One region of the Streptomyces sp. NPDC093018 genome, then DNA from elsewhere that is predicted to be linked to it. Evidence: riboswitches for the same ligand, from Rfam matches in the RefSeq annotation. Region 1 holds a riboswitch; the other holds the start of a gene.

Region 1 (4,624 bases):
CAGACCGAGGCGGTCACGCAGATAGTGGACGAGGAGCAGCCGCGGCTCCACGTCGTCCTCGTAGATCGTGCCGTCCACGTTCACCTTGATGTGCGTCATGCGCCCTCCAGACCGTGCGGGCAGGCGTCGATATCAGCCGGTCCGGCATGATATAGGTCACTCTATGACCGGGGTGTGGACCCGGCGAGCGCTGAGACGGAGTGATCCATCGGCTCGGAGTACCCGCTGAACGCGACCCCCGGGGCGGGGGCCGGGCGGCCGGGTCCGGCGAAGGGCGTTCGGCGCGCGCGATCGCACCGGAACTGGTCTGCTGAGAAGGAGTGGGCCGTCGTACCGGACCGCCCGGGAGAGCGGCGGCCGGCACCCCCGCTCGGCCGCCCCCTCACCGCTCGTACCCCCTTCTCCGGAGAGATCCATGAGCAGCTATCGAGTCGCCCAAGTGCCCGCCGCGAACGGCACGTTCGAGGTGGTCGAGCGCGAGGTGCCGCGGCCGGGGCCCGGCCATGCGCGGATCGCCGTCGAGGCGTGCGGCGTCTGCCACAGCGACGCGCTCTTCGTCAGCGCGGCGGTGCCGGGCATCACCTTCCCCGAGGTGCCCGGGCACGAGATCGCCGGGCGGATCGCGGAGCTGGGCGAGGGGGCGGGGGAGCGCGGCTGGCAGGTCGGCGACCGGGTGGCCGTGGGCTGGTTCGGCGGCAGCTGCGGCCACTGCCGGGCCTGCCGCGAGGGCGATTTCATCGTGTGCGAGAGCCTCAAGGTGCCGGGCTGGGCCTACGACGGCGGCTTCGGCGAGCAGGTGATCGCACCCGTCGACGCCCTGGCCCGGATCCCCGACGCGCTCGCCGCGAGCGACGCGGGACCGCTGGCCTGCGCGGGCGTGACCACGTTCAACGGGCTGCGGCGCAGCGCGGGACGCCCCGGCGACCTGGTCGCGGTGCTCGGCCTCGGCGGCCTCGGGCACCTCGGTGTGCAGTACGCGGTCGCGATGGGTTTCGAGACGGTCGCGATCGCCCGGGGCCCGCAGAAGGCGGAGTTCGCCGAGCAGCTCGGCGCCCACCACTACGTCGACAGCACCGCCGCCACCCCGGTCGCCGAGGCGCTGCGGTCCCTCGGCGGTGCCAAGGTCGTCCTCGGCACCGCCGGCAACTCCGAGGCCATCTCCGCGACCGTGGACGGCCTGACCCACCGCGGCGAACTGGTCGTCATCGGCGCGGACATCGCCCCCCTCGACATCAACCCCAACCAGCTCCTCATGGCCGCCCGCGTGGTCCGGGGCCACCCCTCGGGGACCTCGCAGGACGTCGAGGACACCATGGCGTTCAGCGTCCTGCACGGCATCCGCCCGATGACGGAGAAGGTTCCGCTCACGGAGGCGGACGCGGCGTACCGGAAGATGATGGCGGGCGGCGCGAGGTTCAGGATGGTGCTGACGGAGGGGTGATGCGGGGGAGCGGGAGAGCGGGGGTGTGAGTACGGCTCCGGGCGGCCGCGGCCAACTCACCTCGTGCGCGCCCGAGTTCGACCGGTACGGCCGTCCGCGCCCGCCGGTCCCGCCCCCTCTCTGTGGTCAGGCCGCCGCGAGCTTCCCCCGCGCCAGCCCCCGCTCCGCCGTCAGGCCGCCGCACGCCCCGCTGCGGCAGCCTCCGCCGCCGTCACCGTCTGCTCCAGCAGCGTGGCGATCGTCATCGGGCCGACGCCACCCGGGACCGGGGTGATCAGGGAGGCCCGCTCGACGGCCGAGTCGAAGTCGACGTCGCCCACGTTCCCGGCGTTGTAACCGGCGTCGATCACGACCGCGCCGGGCTTGATGTCCTGGCCCCGCAGCAGCCGCGGCCGGCCGACCGCGGCGACGACGATGTCCGCCTCGCGGACCGCCGCCGACAGATCCCGGGTGCGCGAGTGGCAGTACGTCACCGTCGCGTCCCTGGCCAGCAGCAGCATGCCCACCGGCTTGCCGAGGATCGCGCTGCGGCCCACCACCACGGCCCGCTTTCCGGCCGGCTCGACGCCGTACTCGTCCAGCAGCCGCAGGATGCCGCCCGGCGTGCAGGACACGAAGCCCGGCAGGCCGAAGCTCATCGTGGCGAAGGAGGCGAAGGTGACCCCGTCGACGTCCTTCTCGGGCGCGATCGCCTCGAACGCCGCCCGCTCGTCGACATGGTCGCCCACCGGGTGCTGGAGCAGGATCCCGTGCACCGTCGGATCGTCCGACAACTCGCGCAGCGTGCCCACCAGTTCGGCGGTGGACGTACTCGCGGGCAGGGCCACGTGCCGGGAGGTGATACCGGCCTTGCGGCAGCGGTTCTGCTTCATCCGGACGTACGTCACGGACGCCGGGTCCTCGCCGACCAGCACGGTCGCGAGACAGGGCACCACACCGGTACGCGCGGTGAGGCCGGCCGCCCTGCGCGCGGTGTCCTCGACGATGCGACGGGCGAGGGCGGTTCCGTCCATGAGACGGGCCTGGGTCATGCGGCACACTCCTGAGCTGGATCGATGTCTTACGCCCAGGCGCGCGGCAGCCATACGGACCGCTCCCCGGTGGTACTCCACCTCAGCGCCAGTCACGGCCCGCGCACAGCGTAACCGAGGCCCGCAGGGGGCCGGGGAGCGGGCGTGATCCAGCCCGTGCCGCAAGCGCACGGCCGGGAGACCTCATGGCCGCCCGCGAAAGCTCGCTGCCGGGAACGGGAACGCTCACCGCGTCCGTCCGCGCCGGACCCGCGGTACCACCCGCGGCACCCGTGGCAACCGCGACGCGCGCGGCACCGCCGCCGGGGGACGTCCACGCACCGCCCTCAGGACCGACCGCAGCACCGCGCCCGTCACCGGCACACCCGCCGCGGAGACCGCCCCGCGGCGCCGGGGCCGCGCCCGGCCCACCACCGCGCGGGCCGAGAAGGTCCAGGTCAGCCGGGAGCTGACCTGGATCCGCGCGAACCTCCTGCCTACTCGTCCCATGCCTGGATCAGAATCTGCTCGGCGACCTTCCCGTCCCGCAGGGTGATCATGGATTCGGCGAGGACGCGGGTGCCGTCCCCGTACTGGCAGGACTCGGTGAACGCGGCGTGGTCGCCCTGCACCACGCACCGGTCCAACTTGTGGATCATGTCGCGGCGGTAGACGTCGTCGAGCATCTCGGCGATCTCGCCGCGGCCGTGCAGGATCTTGGGGTGGCTGGGCTGGGTGTTGCGGTCGATGATGCGGATCTCCGCGTCGTCCGCGTACAGGGACAGCAGGGTGTTCCCGGTGTTCCCCTCGATGCCCCGGCGCAGTGTCTCGGTGTCGAAGGCGGAGCCTGTCGCGGTGCCCATGGTGACCTCCTTCAGGCGCTCGCGGTCCGGCGCGCGGCGGACCGTACGGGCCCCGTCTTCGAGCGTCCCCCGGCCCGGCGGCCTCGGCAAGCGCACGGGGCGGGCTCCGCCTCACGAGTGAGCGCGGGCCGCCGCCCGTGTCCGGCCGGGGGCCTTCGCCGTTGCTGAGGGCATGATCTCAACACGCCGTATCGTCGCCGTCCTCGGACTCGCCGCCGGGGTCACGGGCCTGGCCGCACCCCTCGCGAGCGCGGCCGACGCGAGCGCCTCGCACACCGGGCAGATCAACCCGATGACCGTGCTCGACTCGCTCACCGCCGGCGACATCCCCGCCGCGCAGCGGGCCCAGATGCCCACGGCCTCCCAGCAGCTCAAGGCCCTGAACCAGGTCAGCGAGCTGAACCGGCTCAGCGAACTCCACCAGGTCACCGACATCGTGGCGCCGGTGACGGGCCTGCTCCCGGCCGTGGGGGCCTGAGCCGACGCGTCACGCCGGGGCGCCGCGCAGCCGGGTGCCGCCGCCCGCGTCCAGCACCGCCCAGTCCCGGGCCACGGCGTACGCCGCGCCGGGGGCCGGGGCGGTGCCGGGCGGCAGGTCCTCGGCCAGTGCGCGGGTCAGGGTGTCCGCCGGGCCCAGCTCCAGCCAGGTCCGCACCCCGTCCCGGTGCAGCAGCGAGGCCACGTCCGCGAACCGCCGGGTCCCCGGGCCCGGCAGCCAGAACCCCGGCTCCGCGGTCTCGGCGCCGACCGGGCGTGCGGTGACGTCGGAGACGAGGGGGAGCCGCGGCGGGCAGGGGTGGAGCGTGGCGAGCGTACGGCCGTAGGCGGTGAGCAGCGCCTGCGGGGCCGTCTCGCCCAGGGCGCCGTCCAGAAGCCGGGCCAGGGTGCCGACCGCGTGGCAGCCGTCCGCGAGTGAGAAGACCCCGGCGGCGTACGCGGCGGCCATCCGCCCGGCCCCGTGCCCGAACAGCACATCAGGGCGGGCGCCCCAGCTCCGCAGCAGCCGGTACTGCGCCACCTGGAGCGCGAAGAGCGCCGGCCCGGCGTACGACGCCCGGCCCAGCAGCACCGCCGTCCGGGTGCCGGGCGCCGCGAACATCACGCTTTTCAACGGCAGTTCGAGATAGGGGTCCAGACGGGCGCACAGCTCGTCCAGCGTCTTCGCGAACAGCGGGAAAGCCGCCGCGAGTTCACGTTCCGTCCCAGGGCGCGGCGAGGCACCGGCCGAGAACAGGAATGCGGTACGTCCCTTACGGCCATCAGCGAGCATGCCTCCATGAAGGCACGGTCGGGTAAGCACCCGGACCGGT
Region 2 (4,624 bases), on a different contig from region 1:
ACGAACTCGACCATGACCTCGGCGAGGTCGGTCTTGAGCGCGCCGTACATCTTGCCCTCGTACTCCTGCTCCAGCTGGGCGATCGACGTGCCGGTGAGGACGGAGTAGATGGTGAGCAGGTTGGAGACGCCCGGCTTGGCCTCCGCGTCGTAGCGGATGACGGTGTCGGTGTCGGTGACCGCGCTCTTGACCTTCTTGGCGGTGGTCTTCGGGTCGTCCAGGAGGTTGATCAGGCCCTTCGGCGTGGACGCCGACTTGCTCATCTTGATCGACGGGTCCTGGAGGTCGTAGATCTTGGCCGTCTCCTTGAGGATGTACGGCGCCGGGATCGTGAACGTCTGCCCGAAGCGGCCGTTGAAGCGCTCGGCCAGGTCCCGGGTCAGCTCGATGTGCTGGCGCTGGTCCTCGCCGACCGGTACCTGGTTGGCCTGGTACAGCAGGATGTCCGCGACCTGGAGGATCGGGTACGTGAACAGGCCGACCGAGGCACGCTCGGCGCCCTGCTTGGCGGACTTGTCCTTGAACTGGGTCATCCGGCTGGCCTCGCCGAAGCCGGTGAGGCAGTTCATCACCCAGGCCAGCTCGGCGTGCTCGGGCACATGGCTCTGCACGAACAGGGTGCAGCGCTCGGGGTCCAGGCCGGCGGCGAGGAGCTGGGCGGCGGCGAGGCGGGTGTTGGCCCGCAGGTCCTTGGGGTCCTGGGGCACGGTGATCGCGTGCAGGTCGACGACCATGTAGAAGGCGTCGTGGGTCTCCTGGAGGGACACCCACTGGCGTACGGCGCCGAGGTAGTTGCCGAGGTGGAACGAGCCGGCGGTGGGCTGGATACCGGAGAGCACGCGGGGCTTTTCAGCGGGGGCCATGTCGCCCATTCTCTCATCGGCCGGGGGTGGGATCGGCCCGGGAGGCGGGGGTGGTGCGGAGCCGCGTACCGGACGCGGCCCCGCGCCCCTGGGGCATCGCCCCTGACGGCGTTGATCAGCCCAGGTCGACTTCCGGGTAGAGCGGGAAGCCCGCCACCAGGTCGGTGGCGCGCTTGGCGATCTCCTCGGAGACCTTCTCGTCCAGGACGTGGGAGGCCTTGCTGGGGGCGCCGGACTTGGTGGTGCCCGGTTCGGTGGCGGTCAGGACGCGGTCGATCAGGCCCGCCACCTCGTCCATCTCCGCCGTACCGAGGCCCCGGGTGGTCAGGGCGGGGGTGCCGATGCGGATGCCGGAGGTGTACCAGGCGCCGTTGGGGTCGGCCGGGATGGCGTTGCGGTTGGTGACGATGCCGGAGTCGAGCAGGGCGGCCTCGGCCTGGCGGCCGGTGAGGCCGTAGGAGCCGGCGACGTCGATCAGGTTGAGGTGGTTGTCGGTGCCGCCGGTGACGAGGGTCGCGCCCCGGCGCATCAGGCCCTCGGCCAGCGCCCGGGAGTTGTCCACGATGCGCTGCGCGTAGTCCTGGAACGCGGGCTGCCGGGCCTCGGCCAGGGCGACCGCCTTGGCGGCCATGACGTGCGGCAGCGGACCGCCCAGGACCATCGGGCAGCCCCGGTCCACCTGGTCCTTGAGGGAGTCGTCGCACAGCACCATGCCGCCGCGCGGGCCGCGCAGCGACTTGTGGGTGGTGGTGGTGACGATCTGGGCGTGCGGCACCGGGTCGAAGTCGCCGGTGAGGACCTTGCCCGCGACGAGACCGGCGAAGTGGGCCATGTCGACCATGAGGGTCGCGCCGACCTCGTCCGCGATCTCGCGCATGATCCGGAAGTTCACCAGACGGGGGTACGCCGAGTAGCCCGCCACGATGATCAGCGGCTTGAACTCGCGGGCCTGGGCGCGCAGCGCGTCGTAGTCGATCAGGCCGGTCGCGGGGTCGGTGCCGTAGGAGCGCTGGTCGAACATCTTGCCGGAGATGTTCGGGCGGAAGCCGTGGGTGAGGTGGCCGCCCGCGTCCAGGGACATGCCGAGCATCCGCTGGTTGCCGAAGGCCTGGCGCAGCTCGGCCCAGTCCGCCTCGGAGAGGTCGTTGACCTGGCGGGCGCCGGTCTTCTCCAGGAAGGGGACCTCGACGCGGTCGGCGAGTACGGCCCAGAAGGCGACGAGGTTGGCGTCGATGCCGGAGTGCGGCTGGACGTAGGCGTGCCGGGCGCCGAAGAGTTCGCGGGCGTGCTCGGCGGCCAGGGACTCCACGGTGTCGACATTGCGGCAGCCCGCGTAGAAGCGGCGGCCGACGGTGCCCTCGGCGTACTTGTCGCTGAACCAGTTGCCCATCGCGAGGAGGGTCGCCGGGGAGGCGTAGTTCTCGGAGGCGATCAGCTTGAGCATCGCGCGCTGGTCGGTGACCTCCTGGCCGATGGCGTCGGCGACCCGCGGCTCCACGGCGCGGATCACGTCGAGGGCGGCGCGGAAGGCGGTGGACTCGGTGGACAGGTGCTGCTCTGGCATGGGGACCTCCGGACGGGGTGCGTTTCGGCGTTCACGTTCGGCCCAGGCGCACGGCACTGTTTCCAGCAAGGCCGCTCCCCGATGGTCCGTCCCATCCCAGCGCGCCAGTCACGGCCCGTGGCTCAGCGTACCGGCCGGGCCGGAGGGCGGAGATCGGGCGTCCACCATGCGGGCGAGAACACGGACCGCCCGGCTCAGAGGATGACGTGCGGCAGGAAGCGCGCGTATCCGTCGGTGACGGGGCCCGCCGACTCGCGGATGCCGAGGCCCGCGGGCTCGCCGTCGATGACCCAGGTGCCGAGGACGACGTGGTTGCCGTCGAAGGCGGGCAGGGGCGCGAGCTGCTGGTAGCAGCAGGGCTCGGGGTGGACGGCGGGCGGGTGGCCCGGCGGGTGCAGGGTGATGCCCTCGCCCTCGCGGCCCAGGAGGGGCTTGGCGGCGTAGCCGGTGGTGGCGGCGAGCTCGCGGGGGCCGTCGAGATAGGAGGGCAGGAGGTTGGGGTGGCCGGGGTACAGCTCCCACAGGACGGCCAGCAGGGCCTTGTTGCTCAGGAGCATCTTCCAGGCCGGCTCGATCCACAGGGTGCTGCCGGTGCCGCCGCCGTTGTCCAGGGTGTCCAGGACATGGCCGCCGAAGGCGTCGGTGGTGAGCCATTCCCAGGGGTAGAGCTTGAAGAGGGCGCGGATGAACCGGAGCCGGTTGTCCACGAACCGGCCGGAGAGGGTGTCCCAGCCGATCTCCTCCATGGCGAGCCAGTCGGTCGCAAGGCCCGCCTGCTCCGCGGTCTCCTTCAGATAGGCGACCGTCATCAGGTCCTCGCCCAGCTCGTCGGCGGCGGAGTGCGCGAAGTGCAGCAGGCTCCCGGGCGGGAGCAGCGCGGACTGTCTGCGCCAGGACTCCACCAGGCGTTCGTGCAGCGAGTTCCACTGGTCGGCGCCGGGGAAGCGGTCCTCCATCCAGAACCACTGCGGGGAGGCGGCCTCCACCAGGGAGGTGGGGGTGTCGGCGTTGTACTCCAGCAGCTTGGCGGGGCCCGTGCCGTCGTAGCGCAGGTCGAACCGGCCGTAGAAGGAGGGGAGTTCGGCCCGGCGCCGCCAGGACTCGGTGACCGCGGCGGCGACGGCGGGGTCGGTGATGCCGAGGTCGGCGAGGCGGCCCTGATCCACTATGTGGCCGGCCGCCGCCAGGCACATGGCGTGCAGTTCGGCGACCGTCTCCTCCAGCGCCTCGACCTCGGGCAGCGAGAAGACGTAGTACGCGCTCTCGTCCCAGTAGGGGCGCAGGCTCCCGTCGGGGTGGCGGGTGAGCGGGTAGATCAGGCCCTGGTCCTCGACGGTGCGCTGCCAGTCGGGGCGGGGGGTGAGGGTACGGCGTTCCATACGGCGATCCCGGTCAGCCGCCGGAGCTGTGCGAACCGCCGCCGAAGCCGCCGCGGTGCACCCCGCCGGAGCCGGAGCCGTAGTGCGTCGAGGAGTGGTTCGTGGAGTGGCTCGTGGAGTGCCCGGAGCCGGTGCGGGGCTTGGTGAAGGAACCGCCGCTCACCCAGGAGCCCTTCTTCTTGCCGCCGTAGTACCAGGAGCCGTTGACCGCCGACTTGACCGTCTTGCAGTTCTTGTCGGAGACGACCTTGTAGCCCTTGGCGTAGGTGTAGCTGCTCTGGTCCACGCAGCGCTTGTCGGGCTGGGAGGAGCAGGCGGTGAGCGCGGCGGCCAGCAGTCCGACGCCGCCGAGGACCACCGTGCCGGAGCGCAGTCGTCGCCTTGTTTCGGCCATGTTCGTGTCTCCCCCGTGTGCGATGTGCGGTGCGGCAAGCCTAGAGACCGGTATGAGAACCGGCCAAGGGGGGTGAGCATGACAGGGCGGTGGCGGGGCTCGCTTAGAGTCCCTTTGTGCTCTTTGGAATGGTGTGCGCCCTTGGCGCGGCGGTCTGTTTCGGTACCGCGACGGTGTTGCAGGCGGTGGCGGCGCGGCAGGCCGGCCCCGGTGGTGGCGGTGAGGCGGCACTGCTGCTGCGGGCGTTGCGGCAGTGGCGGTACATCGCCGGGCTCGGGCTGGACGGGCTGGGGTTCCTGTTCCAGATCGTGGCGCTGCGCTCGCTGCCGATCTACGCGGTCGGCGCGGCCCTCGCGGCCAGCCTCGCGGTGACGGCGGTGGTCGCGGCGCGGCTGCTGGACGTGCGGCTGCGCGGTGTGGAGTG

What was found. A riboswitch is a leader RNA that binds a small molecule or an ion and turns the genes downstream of it on or off. The one in region 1 is predicted to bind ZMP and ZTP.
Region 2: linked by a shared signal. The riboswitch ahead of AB0N90_RS19940 (glycine hydroxymethyltransferase) and the one ahead of AB0N90_RS17645 (bifunctional 5,10-methylenetetrahydrofolate dehydrogenase/5,10-methenyltetrahydrofolate cyclohydrolase) in region 1 are both predicted to bind ZMP and ZTP.

What each region holds. Positions count from the first base shown of each region.
Region 1 covers NZ_JBFBFF010000007.1:16,793-21,416, forward strand. The annotation lists gene AB0N90_RS17635 ((2Fe-2S)-binding protein) at 1-99, opposite strand, end outside; gene AB0N90_RS17640 (alcohol dehydrogenase catalytic domain-containing protein) at 416-1,441, shown strand; gene AB0N90_RS17645 (bifunctional 5,10-methylenetetrahydrofolate dehydrogenase/5,10-methenyltetrahydrofolate cyclohydrolase) at 1,612-2,472, opposite strand; ZMP/ZTP riboswitch at 2,499-2,578, opposite strand; gene AB0N90_RS17650 (nuclear transport factor 2 family protein) at 2,949-3,314, opposite strand; gene AB0N90_RS17655 (hypothetical protein) at 3,487-3,792, shown strand; gene AB0N90_RS17660 (acyltransferase domain-containing protein) at 3,802-4,584, opposite strand.
Region 2 covers NZ_JBFBFF010000008.1:144,842-149,465, forward strand. The annotation lists gene trpS (tryptophan--tRNA ligase) at 1-872, opposite strand, end outside; gene AB0N90_RS19940 (glycine hydroxymethyltransferase) at 979-2,427, opposite strand; ZMP/ZTP riboswitch at 2,461-2,549, opposite strand; gene AB0N90_RS19945 (glutathionylspermidine synthase family protein) at 2,622-3,806, opposite strand; gene AB0N90_RS19950 (hypothetical protein) at 3,820-4,200, opposite strand; gene AB0N90_RS19955 (DMT family transporter) at 4,329-4,624, shown strand, end outside.